One region of the Ligilactobacillus faecis genome, then DNA from elsewhere that is predicted to be linked to it. Evidence: predicted binding sites of a transcription regulator. Region 1 holds the regulator's gene; each other region holds the start of a gene.
What was found. Region 1 encodes LexA, which represses DNA repair genes until DNA is damaged. Its sites were predicted from a motif close to CNAACANNTGTTNG; they were not measured.

Region 1 (4,255 bases):
TTTGATGATAACGAGCAGCAGCTTTGAGATATTCATCCAAACTAGGGATCTTAGCTGTATATCCATTTTCTTGTACTGTTAAAGCAGTCAGTTGTGCTAGAGTCAATTCTTGGGGACTGACATCGCGTCCTGTTAGTTCTTTGAGATTTTCATCATGCATAACGACAAAGCGCTGGTCTTTTGTCTCTTGGACATCGATCTCAACATAATCTGGCTTTGATTTTGCTGTTTTTCGTAAAGCAGGCAATGTATTTTGGACACCATTTTCATTATCAACGCCACGGTGTGAGATGATCAAAGGCATGTTTCCGATATTTACTAAATAAAATCCGTTACTTAAGAGAGTGAGCCCGCTGAATAAAAAGACTAGCAGACGAGCTGAACGTTCTAGACGACTTCTTTTCGTGCTCTTATATGCAGAGAGCTCAAATTCATGTGGTAAGAGTAGCCGAAAGAGCGTAACACTTACCCAGATCGTGATCAAAAAGCTTCCGAGTTGTAATAAAGTGACGTTGAGGCTTCCTGCGCTTAGTGCCAACCAGGCTGAACGTTGATCAAACCAAGTTTGAAGTAGGTATAAGCCACCAAGTAAGAGAAAATTACCACTAAAGGCGAGTAAGGAGAGCTTAAGTAATTTTAAACTAAAAAAGACAAAACGTCCTTTAGTCAACTGAAAACTCGTTGCTACAGCTTTTTTAAGTGATTGTTTTTTTAAAAGGAGGACAGGTAAAACATAAAGCAGGCGGATACTTATGATAAAAACAATTAAATAAAAGAGCGTGATCAAGCTTGCATAGAGCGGTTTTTTGAAGAGAAATTCGAGAATAAATTCAGGGACGACGACCTTACTTAACAGTGGACTTTTTAAAAATATACCACTAAATGGAACGATCAGTAAGAAATAGAAAGTAAAAAAGATCATTCCCAATGGATCGAGATGTTTAAATTGTGAGAAGGTATCATAAAAGAGTGCAGTGAAACTAAATTGTTTTTTTTCGATCCGAGCAACTCCGTTTAAGATAAAGGCAAACTGGATGAATACACAAGCGATCAAGCAGAGTAGCTCAAGAAAAAGACTTAGGGTGACAAAAGGGTGAGCCGTGATGACTTGGAAAGCATTAGTGTACGAAAGATAGGGGATCTTGCCTAAATGGAGCAGTAAGGAAGTCAAACTGTTGAACAAAGGGACAACAAGTAGTTCGAGAAAGAGGTCGACACTCAAAAAAAGTACTAGGTACTGCTTCCAATGAAGGCGAAAGTCACGGATAGAATGCATAGTTATTTGACTATATCAATGTAAGATCATCTGATCAGAAAGAAAGATAGTTTCTCCTTTACAAAAAAATTTAGTAAGTGGACTCTGGTTACATTTTAACTTTCTCCAGAGATCAAAATTATAGTTTTCTTAACTATATTGTACCCAACCGAATTGTGTGAGACAACAAAAAATCTCCTAAAGATAAAAAGCGATATTTTATCTTTAGGAGACTAATAATAATTTTTTGGCTCAGATCATATCCCGATAAAGACCGATAACTTTACCTAAGATCGTAACTTGTTGTAAGATGATCGGTTCCATCGTCTCATTTTCTGGTTGAAGCCGAAAATGATCGACTTCTTTGAAAAAACGTTTACATGTTGCTTCATCGTCTTCAGTCATAGCGATCACGATGTCGCCATTATCAGCGCTAGCTTGTTTTCTGACGATAACTAAGTCACCATCATATATCCCAGCATCGATCATACTTTCACCACGGATATTGAGCATGAAAAGGTCACTTGCGTCTTTTAAGTTAGGTGGAAGTGGGAAGTAATCTGTTGTCTCTTCGACTGTTAATATCGGAACACCGGCAGTAACAGTGCCCACGATCGGGATCTGATCGTGCTCTTCTTCGATCCCTAAAGCTTCAAGACCAGCTTGAGTGACTTCCATTGCACGGGGCTTAGTAGGATCGCGTTTGAGCAAACCTTTTTTTGTCAGCCGAGCTAAGTGTCCGTGGACAGTTGAAGTTGAGGAAAGTGAGACTGCACGCCCGATCTCACGCACCGTTGGGGGATATCCTTTACTTTCGACCATATTATAGATGAAACGCAAAATGTTCATTTGTCTTGTCTCGGATGATTTTGTCATTTTGAACACCTCGTTGCATATTTATAAATAGAGTATAGCATAGAAGTTGATTTGTGACAAACGGATGTTTGTTTTTGTAGAGGGAATAGGTGACTTTTAAAGGGATTTGAGCTAAAATATAGTTGTATATCAGCTGTGAAAAGAGGAATTATGATGTCAGAAAAAGAAGAAAAAGAATTAGAAGCTGTTGAAGAACAAAAGAAGGGTGCGATCCCACAAGAATTGATCGATCGGATCAATGAACTTGCCAAGAAGAAAAAAGAAGGAACTTTAACAGACGAAGAGGCAAAAGAACAACAAGAATTGCGCAAAACATATTTAGCGATGTTTCGTGAAAACTTCCGTAGCCACGTTGAAATGCTTCAAATCTATGACAAAGATGGAAAAGAAGTTACGCCAGAAAAAGTTAAAAAGATCCAACGTGAACGGGGCTTGCGTGATAACTGAGTAAAATCGCGCTCAGGCTTTATTTTTAAGGGCTAGTTGTGTAGAATAAGATATTGAATGAATTCTTAATAAAGGGGGTGCAATGATGTCGACAGGAATTTGGGTAGTGATCGTGATCGTAGCTCTGATCCTTGGTTTTGTTGGGGGCTTTTTTGCCGCTCGGAGATACATGGAAGATTATTTGAAGAAAAATCCTCCGATCAATGAACAAATGCTTCGAACAATGATGATCCAAATGGGTCAAAAACCTTCAGAAAAGAAATTGCATCAGATGATGGCCTCCATGCGATCAAATATGTCAAAGAAATAAGCGAAAGCTTACTAAAAAAGCAGACCTTTAAGAGTCTGCTTTTTTAGTAAGCTGAATACTGCATTATTTAATGATCGAGGCCAAGTCACTTATTATTTTGGCTAGGATCGATATATTTGAAATTTGGATCGAGCGCTGTATCAAGTTCATGAAAAGCCTTTTCCATCTCAGCGATCACTTTGGCTTGATTTTCATCATTGATCTTCATTTTGCGATCGACGTAAAATGGTTTACCAAAGCTGACAGTTGCTTTTTTTCGACTAAATAAGGCTTTGAAAGTCAAAGGACCTTGGTAAACTGCTGGAACGATCGGCACCCCAGTCATTTTAGCGATCAAAACGACGCCACCTTTCATTTCTTGTGAATGTCGTGTTCCAGATGGAAACATGATCAAAGAAAGATCACTTTTCTTTAATAATTTGACAGGTGTTTTGATCACTGAAGGTCCTGGATTTTTACGATCTACTGGAAAAGCGTTGGCATGTCTTAAAATAAAACGCAAGATCGGATTTTTAAAGAGCTCCTCTTTAGCCATAAAACTGAATTTTTTAGGTGAAGCAGCTAAGGCAAAATAGAGGGGATCAAACCAAGTTCGGTGTGGCCCAACTAAAATGTAGTTACCTGTGGGCAAGTTTTCTTTACCAACGTATCGTGGCTTACCGTTGATCAAAACGACGAGACCATGGACTAGCGCACGAATGAATGAATAAAACACAAGACTTTCCCCTTTCATCTAAAAAAAGTAAGTGAGTGCTGTTATTAAGCGCCAAACTTACTATTTAACATGCTCTATATTATACTACATCGTGCATTGTTTGCAAAACGCGCACGTTGATTTTTGACAAGCTACTGAGCATAGTATACATTGGAAAGTAAAACTGGTTTTTGCTTTTTGACCAGTGAAGTTAAATTTGACGAAGAAGGTGTCTATATGACTGATTTTGCACTGACGGCAGATGAACGGATCGATCAATTATACGCAAATGATATCAAGATAATCCAAAGCCCAAGTGTTTTTTCATTCTCGCTGGATGCAGTCTTACTAGCACATTTTGCTGCACCACCGTTAAAGAGCCAAGCTAAGATCGTGGATCTTTGTGCGGGTAATGGAGCAGTGGGGTTGTTTTTGACTGCTAAGACTAAAGCTCAGATCATTGAGATCGAATTACAAGAACGCTTAGCTCAGATGGCTCAACGCAGTGTCTATTTAAATCAGCTTGAAGATCAGGTCGCTGTTTTGAATATCGATCTAAATGATACATTCAAATATTTGAACAAAGATACTTATGACGTAGTGACTTGTAATCCGCCATATTTTTCTGATCTTCCTAAAAGTAAAAAGAACCCCAACCAGTATTTAGCCATCG
Region 2 (4,255 bases), 170 kb from region 1:
TTTTAAGCAGACAAAACTGAGACTTGAAATAAAGTCTTAGTACATAATCATGAAAGGAAATCTATAAACTTTCTAAGCAGTCACACTTTATAGAAATAAAAAACATGGCAGATATCGGACAAATTTTAAAGAATGCTCGAAAAGAAAAAGGGTTGACTTTAGATGATCTACAACAAACGACAAAGATCCAAAAGCGTTACTTGATCGCGATCGAAGAGGATGATTTTGACTCACTTCCAGGTAAATTTTATGTCCGGGCTTTTATCAAGCAATATGCTGAAACTGTTGGCCTGGATGCAGAAGAGCTGTTAGCTGAGCTTGAAACGGTCAACAGTGCGGAAGAACCAGCAGAAGCAGAAGCTAAAACGCGGACCGAAGCAGTCAAACGCGAAGAAAAGCCGACTTTTCCGCTTATTGAAAAGATCATCCATTATTTACCAACGATCATCATCGTTTTGATCGTCTGCGCGATCTTAGGGACGATCTATATCTTTGCTTGGGGCGATCGGAGTAAAAACGAAAGCACCCAGATCGCACAGACGAGTCAAAAAGTTTCAGTTTCATCTGACACGACTAAACAAAGTAGCAGTAGTTCGGCTAAAAAGACAAGTAGCCAAAAAGAAAGTTCGGCTAAAAAGGCTACAAGTTCTGCAAGCAAGAAGAACACGAAAAAAGCAAAACAGACGCTCACTAATACGGCGGCAAGTGGCTCGCTGTTCACTTATAATTTAGAGAATGCACCAGCTAAAAATAAGATCGAATTAGCTGTTTCTGATGGAGCGACGGCTTGGAATGCAGTTTCGGCTAATGGTGTTCAAGTTTGGCAAGGAACTTTATCAGCAACTTCTACAAAAGAGACCGTCGAATTACCTGAAAATACGACGACGATCACTTTGAACCTTGGAAACTCAAAAGCTACAACGATCACGATCAATGGTAAGAAATTTGATTTCTTGAAAGAAAATGATTCGCTCACAGTTCGAACGATCACGATCAACGTAGTAAGCTCTTCAACAAATGAGTAATAAAGTAACGAAAGGTAGTTAAAAAATGAATTTACCTAATAAATTGACGCTTTTGCGGATCTTTTTGATCCCTATCTTTATGATCGTCCTTTTAGTGCCATTTGATTGGGGCCAGATCGTTTTAGCTGGAACAGCGATCAAAACGACGCAAGTGATCGGAGCTTTGATCTTTGCAGTCGCTTCGATCACAGATTTTATCGATGGTCAGATCGCTAGGCGCGAGCATTTAGTGACGAATTTTGGGAAGTTCGCCGATCCTTTAGCAGATAAGATGTTAGTCATGACTGCTTTCATCATTTTAGTTCAAATGGGTAAAGTTCCAGCTTGGGTCGCAGCGATCATCGTTTGTCGTGAGCTGGCGGTGACTGGTTTACGATTGATCGTTGTTGAAAATGATGGCCAAGTTATGGCTGCGGAACTCCCTGGCAAGATCAAAACGATGACACAGATGTTTGCGATCTTTTTCTTGTATTTGAACAACGTCTTCTTTATCGATCTGCATATCATGATCGGTGAGATCTTGCTTTATATCTGTTTGTTCTTTACTGTTTATTCTGGAGTCGAGTATTTCTGGAAGAGTCGTAGCATTTTTGAAGATTCATTCAAAAAATAATAAATTTGGAAATGGGCTGAATCAGGCCCATTTTTTGCGTATATAAAGATTAAAAGAAGTTTTTTTCAAACATTAGTTCGCAAAAACCTTGCTTTTTTAGTTAAAAATAAGTATGATAAGAGTACAGAATTTTGGTATACAAGAGGAGGGAAAGCAGTGGCTGATGAAAGACAAGCTGCGCTAGATAAAGCACTAAAGAAGATTGAAAAAGATTTTGGTAAAGGTGCAATCATGCGAATGGGGCAAAAGGTCGATACGCAGATCTCTACTGTGCCAAGTGGCTCATTAGCATTAGACTATGCCCTTGGAGTGGGAGGCTATCCGCGGGGCCGGATCGTTGAGATCTATGGACCTGAAAGTTCAGGTAAGACAACGGTTGCATTGCACGCTGTTGCTGAAGTCCAAAAAAATGGTGGGATCGCGGCTTATATCGACGCTGAAAATGCTCTAGATCCTGCATACGCAACCGCTTTAGGGGTCGACATCGATGCGTTGCTCTTATCACAACCAGATACAGGGGAACAAGGGCTTCAGATCGCTGATGCTTTGGTTTCATCTGGAGCGATCGATATTGTCGTCGTCGACTCAGTTGCGGCCCTTGTCCCTAAGGCTGAGATCGATGGTGATATGGGTGATTCTCATGTGGGTCTTCAAGCACGTTTGATGTCACAAGCTTTACGTAAGCTTTCAGGAACGATCAATAAAACCAAGACGATCGCGATCTTTATCAACCAGATCCGTGAGAAAGTCGGTGTGATGTTTGGAAATCCAGAAACGACACCAGGTGGACGTGCGCTTAAATTTTATTCAACGATCCGCTTAGATGTTCGGCGTGCTGAACAGATCAAAGATGGATCAGAAGTTTTAGGAAATCATGTGCGGATCAAAGTTGTCAAAAATAAAGTTGCACCTCCATTTAGAACAGCTGAAGTCGATATCATGTACGGTGAAGGGATCTCCCAAACGGGTGAATTACTTGATATGGCAGTCGAACGTGATATCATCGAAAAGAGTGGTTCTTGGTTCTCTTACGGAGGAGGGCATATCGGTCAAGGACGTGAAAAAGCAAAAACCTATTTGGGTGAACATCCTGATATCATGGAAGAGATCAAAGAAAAAGTTCGCACAACTCCAGTCGTGAAAAAGAAAAAAGGTAAAAAGGGCAAAGGCAAAGAAGAAGCTGAAGTAGAAGAGACACCAGCAAAAGATGAAAAGGCCAAAGCTCCAGCTGAAAACAAAAAAGAAACTGGTAAATAACGAAGAAGGCAGGCTGGAACAGTCTGCCTTTTTGAATGTTAGAAAGGAAGTTTAAGATGCTAAAACTTGTTTTAGGTGATCTGACTAAAGAGGCGGCGAAGGTCGAGGCGATCGTCAATGCAGCTAACCCCACCCTTTTGGGGGGCGGTGGAGTCGATGGTGCGATCCATCGTGCAGCTGGTCCCAAATTAAAGGCAGAGTGTCAAAAGCTACATGGTTGTGCGGTGGGCGAAGCTAAACTGACAAAAGCTTATGCTTTACCGTGTAACTATGTGATCCATACAGTCGGACCCCGTTTTCAAGGTGGTCATAAAAGAGAAGCAGAGCTGTTAGCCGCGTGTTATACCAATACATTGATTTTAGCCCAACAAACAGGGATCAGGACGCTAGCATTTCCTTCGATCGCGACTGGGGTCTATCGTTTTCCAGTCGAACTGGCAGCTAAGATTGCAGTAAGGACCGTTAAAAACTATCTCGTTCAAGAGCCAACAGCATTTGATGTAGTTGAGTGGGTCTTATTTGATGAAAATACTTACAAAGCATACGAAAAGGTATTGAAGTAGATTGGACTTTTTTATAAAGGGGCTAATCTTGACAGTGGGCGGGTCTAAACATTAAAATGTTATTGTGTGTGAATTAGACACGGTTTGTCTGATCAGACACTTAGATATAGATCGCGGAGGTGCAGATTTTGAATTATGTTATTGTCATCCTCGCAATCGCCGTTTTGACTTTAGTACTTGGTTTTGCTTTAGGGATCTCTTATCGAAAGCGAAGTTATGAACAGTCACTTGATATCGCAACGCAAACAGCGAAAGGCATCATTGCCAGTGCCAAAAAAGAAGCTCTCTTGGAAGCAAAAGATGAGAGTCACCGGATGCGTAAAGAGGTCGAAAGTGAACTAAAGGAACGTCGCTTAGAAGTTCAAAAGCAAGAAGATCGCTTACTGAAACGTGAGGAGAACCTTGATCGAAAAGATTCAGTTTTAGATAAACGAGAGCAAGGTCTGACACGCAAAGAGAGTCGTCTAAATGCAGAACAACAAAAGCTCGAAGCTAAAAGTAAGGAAGTCACTTCGCTTGAAAAACAGCAACGAGATAAGTTAGAAGAGATCGCTTCGTTGACAAAAGAACAAGCCAAAGAGCAGATCTTAAAAGAGACTCGTAATGGTTTGAGTTATGAACTAGCTGTCATGATCAAAGATAGTGAAGCTCAAGCTAAAGCAGAAGCTGATAAGACTGCTAAGAGTTTGATCGCCCAAGCGATCCAACGTAGTGCAGCTGATATGGTCTCTGAAACGACTGTCTCAGTCGTCAACTTGCCTAATGATGAGATGAAAGGTCGCATTATTGGACGTGAG
Region 3 (4,255 bases), 500 kb from region 1:
GCGTCGGTTCACAAAGTCGTATTGTTCTTGACTTAAAGTGATCCCGACAACGTTAAGGTCATATTCTTTACAAGCAGTCAACATCAAAGTGCCCCAACCACAACCGATATCAAGCAAGGTTTTTCCAGGCTTAGGGTCAAGTTTATTGATGATGTGGTGTACTTTATTGATCTGTGCTTCTTCTAGCGTATCTTGTGGTCGTTTGAAGTAAGCACATGAATAAGTCATTGTCTCATCTAACCAGAGACGATAAAAGTCGTTCCCAATGTCATAATGACTTTGAACATCTGACTTGCTCTTCGTTTCTGTATGTGATTGCTTAGGCAAAAAGCGTTTGAGTTTTTTATTATTTAAAAAACTCCCGGCTGATTCATAAGCTGAGGTGATCAAGTCTTGGATCGATCCTTCGATCTCGATCTCTTTGTCCATATATGCTTCTCCTAAAGTCAAAGAAGCATTATGAACTAGTTCTTTCATCGAAATATCTCGGTGGAAGGTTATTTTTGCTTGCGGTTCGCCATCCCCATACTGTTCGGTCTTGCCATTTGCATATGTTACTTGCACAGGAATATTGAATGAATGTTCAAGCACTTCTTTCAAAAAGAAATTATTAAACATCTAAAATTCCGCCACCCTTCTAAATTAATAGTAACACTACTATTCTAACACTTTTTAAAAATAAGAAGAAAGTTTTAAATTGAGACATTTTGCTTTTGTAAAGTCGGACGCTGCAGACCTGCCATCAATTGTTCGCGCTCACAACCAACGAAAATGATACTTTCCTTGGCACGCGAGACTGCAGTATAGGCGAGACCGTAATTTTCAGGTTCTAAAATATAGACACGTTTAGCACCACTTCCTTGAGCTTTATGGATCGTCAAGGCATAGGCAAGTAAGAGATCTTTTATAGCTCGCTCAAGCGGGAGCTTATACTGCTTGACATCAGTTTCGACATAAACGAAGCGTTGTTCAAACGCACCTTCTAATTCGAGCCCTACGATCTTTCCAAATTCGCTATTGGAATATCCATAGTTTTGGTGACTATCGTCGTTATGATAAAAGACGACTTGAGCTCCGACAAAAAAACCACCTCGCCCAAAATTATTTTGAAAATAAAACGGAACGACTTTTGTTTTATTTTTACTCAAGATCCGAAAAAATTGTTGATTGATCAGCCCAACGGTGTGATTGCGATAGGCCAAGATCAGGCATTCTTGTAAACTTTGATGCTGGTATTTGTCAATGATCATCTCTTTACCGCGCGCTGTTTTAAAATATGGCGTCTTGGCTAAGTAGTCTAGGTCACAAGAACGACAAGCAGCGATCAATTCTTTCGTCGCTTGCACGGTACATCTAAGATTTTTTCGAAAATAAAAGCACTGTCCATATTCTTTGATGAGTTTGAGCGCATCGCCACAAACACTCAAAGCGTCTTCATCTTGTGTCACTGGCGGGAGTTGTTTTTCATCGCCGATCAAAATGAAGCGTACGCTCCCGACGCCTTCTTTAGTTAAATGTACTAGATCTTCTAACGTTGCCATCGAAACTTCATCAACTAAGACGACATCATAATCAGTCAAACAAGTCTCATTTCCTTGTTCAAGTTCATATAAAATATGTTGGAGCGTATCATTATGCATAAAACCATTAGCGGCTAGATTCAATCGCGCTTTATGGGTCGGTGCTAAAGCCAGTGCCTTTTCTTTATCTAAGATCTTACCTAAAGTATACGTCTTGCCACTTCCACCAACACCTAACAAAGAGACGACTGCTCTCTTACTTTGTTTGAGCCATTCGATAAAAGCGATCTGTTCTTTAGTCGGCGCAAACTTTTCTGCTTTGAAAGGTAATTTTTTTCGTGTCTTTTTTTGCAAAAATTCCTTGAATTCGCGCTCATATTGACACTTAGTTGCTAAATGAAGCGTTTGCTGGCATTCTTTAGGACAAAGATAGCCAAAATCGACTAATAACTGGGGATCAGCAAAATTTTGTTTAGCTGAAAGTGGTAAGACTTCGCCTGCTTTTTTCAAGTAGATCAGATCTTCACAACTTTGTAAGTGCTTTCGGACAGTTTCATCGTTTAGTCCGTTCAGCGTTAAAAGTTCGGCGATCTTTTGGCGTTTAAAGCCTGGTACTTGGAGTAAGGCAAAGACTTTCGAACGTTCAAAGCGCTGTTTGAAAAATTCGTCATTTTCTAAATGATCATTGAACTGAGTCCGCAAATAAGCATCCGGAAGATCTTTCAAGTACTTGCGATAATATGTCCGTTCATCGGCAACTGTACAAGCTAAATAATCTTTGAAGCGTAACGGTTTGAGCGTCTTTATTTTAAATTCTTGCCACTTACCTTGACTGAACTGCTCTTTTTGGAGCTCTGATAGACCATTCAAGAAAAAGCGGTATTTTTGAAATCTTTTGGCTGAAGTTTGCGCGATCGGTGTCTTATTTTTAGCCCAGCGCACAAATTTGAAACGCAATTTCTTGGGTGGAAGACGCAATGGATCAAGTTTGAGCAACAGTTGCTCAGCTGTTTTTTGATTTTTAGCTTCTTTTAAAGCTAAATGTGCTTCTAAAAGTGCGATACACTGATCTTTTGGTGCGCCGTTCAAATACAAACATTTAGCTAAAAAATAATTGACTGAACGGTAAGTCGCATCTCTTTGCCTGACTGCTTCAAATTTTAGCTGGGCAGCTTTTGGCTGACCTTTGCGCAACAACGCACACGCTTTTTGATAATCTGTTTTGATCATTTTTAGCATAGCTTCCCCCATCATGTTCTCTTTTTTGATTATAACTACCTCACTTTAAACGAACAAGTGTTTTTCAGTCTTAAGAAAAATTTATATCATTTTACAAGACAAATAATGAATTGTGTGATATGCTTTGTTAAACACCCAGCGAAAGGGAATACATTTCACGTCATCAAGAAAGGGTTGATCCAATGTTGGACCAAGTAAAACGTCTTTTATGGTTGCTCCTTGCGATCTTTAGTTTTATCTTTGGAGTGATCGGTATCTTACTTCCAGTTGTTCCGCAAGTCCCCTTCTTTCTGCTTGGCTTTTATAGCCTCTCAAAGTTTTCGACGCGCTTCCACAACTGGATGGTAAATACAAAGGTCTACCGTAAATTACAAAAAATACTCGATGAGAAGATCGCCGAGGCTCAATCCCAATCTGAAAATATCAAACAAGCTTGGTACAAAGTCTTATGGTTAAAATTTTTACTTCTCGCTAAAAATTAGCTCAAAAAATAAAGTGCGCACTTTGATCGTGCGCACTTTTTTAATCTTCTTTTCCTAAAGCAGCTTTTAAAGCTTGAGCTAAAGCACTTTCTTGTGGCTCATCATCTTGATTGATCTTCTTTAATAAGCGCCGTTCTTCATGCTTAGTCATCTTTTTCTTTTGTTTTTTCCCACCGGTCAACTTTTCTGTCGTGCCATCGTACTTACACCGGAAATAATCACCATTTTTCCCAGTCACGATCAACATCTTTTTATGACAAACAGGACAGCGGTGGTTGGAGACTTTCGCTTCAGCTCGTCGTTTATAATCACAAGCTTCGTTTGTGCAGACTAGTAATTTCCCGTCACGTACTTTCTTTTCTTTCAAGAAAGCTCCACACTTAGGACACTTCTTTTTAGTCAGCGAGAAGTCTTGATATTTTTGTTCACTATTTTTGACTTCACGGACAAGGCGTTTCGTATCGTTTCTGATCTCAGCTAAGAAAGCTTTACTCTCATATTTTCCTTGGGCGATCTGCTCGAGTTGTTTTTCCCACTTAGCAGTCAATTCTGGACTAACGAGTTCGGGATTGACGAGTTCTAAGAGCTGTTGGCCTTTTTTCGTCACGCGTAAACTGTTATTATTGCGTTCCATCAACTCGGTCTTGACGAGTTTTTCGATGATCTCAGCTCGGGTAGCTGGCGTTCCTAAACTATACCGTTCCATTTGTGCTAAAAGCGTGCCTTCGCTCAACGGTTTTGGTGGTGTCGTCAACGCTTCTTTAAAACTAAAGTTCGGTGCGATCACCGCTCCTTCTCTAAAGGCGACGTTTTGCTCTTGTTCTGTAGTCGTCTCTTTCCAGCCTGCTTCAAGGACTTGTGTTTGGATAAAAATAAAAGTATCGCTTCCAAAATTGACTGTGACTTTTTCTTGCTTTTCGCGATAAGCTGGCGTAAATAACCCTAAAAAGCGCTGCGCGATCAAGCCGTAGATCCGATGTTCATCACTTGAGAGTTTACTGAAATCAGGACTTT

Region 2: recA (recombinase RecA) is a predicted target of LexA. The motif match lies at 1,705-1,718, and genes of this name have one in related genera.
Region 3: QFX10_RS06200 (ATP-dependent DNA helicase) is a predicted target of LexA. The motif match lies at 2,810-2,823, and genes of this name have one in related genera.

The regions. Positions count from the first base shown of each region.
Region 1 covers NZ_CP123639.1:1,845,859-1,850,113, forward strand. The annotation lists gene QFX10_RS08425 (glycerophosphoryl diester phosphodiesterase membrane domain-containing protein) at 1-1,276, opposite strand, end outside; gene lexA (transcriptional repressor LexA) at 1,508-2,131, opposite strand; gene QFX10_RS08435 (DUF896 domain-containing protein) at 2,285-2,578, shown strand; gene QFX10_RS08440 (YneF family protein) at 2,664-2,888, shown strand; gene QFX10_RS08445 (lysophospholipid acyltransferase family protein) at 2,974-3,603, opposite strand; gene QFX10_RS08450 (tRNA1(Val) (adenine(37)-N6)-methyltransferase) at 3,820-4,255, shown strand, end outside.
Region 2 covers NZ_CP123639.1:1,672,973-1,677,227, forward strand. The annotation lists gene QFX10_RS07605 (helix-turn-helix domain-containing protein) at 105-1,025, shown strand; gene pgsA (CDP-diacylglycerol--glycerol-3-phosphate 3-phosphatidyltransferase) at 1,051-1,638, shown strand; gene recA (recombinase RecA) at 1,795-2,895, shown strand; gene QFX10_RS07620 (O-acetyl-ADP-ribose deacetylase) at 2,952-3,458, shown strand; gene rny (ribonuclease Y) at 3,587-4,255, shown strand, end outside.
Region 3 covers NZ_CP123639.1:1,343,587-1,347,841, reverse strand. The annotation lists gene QFX10_RS06205 (SAM-dependent methyltransferase) at 1-618, opposite strand, end outside; gene QFX10_RS06200 (ATP-dependent DNA helicase) at 693-2,759, opposite strand; gene QFX10_RS06195 (DUF454 family protein) at 2,942-3,241, shown strand; gene QFX10_RS06190 (DNA topoisomerase III) at 3,282-4,255, opposite strand, start outside.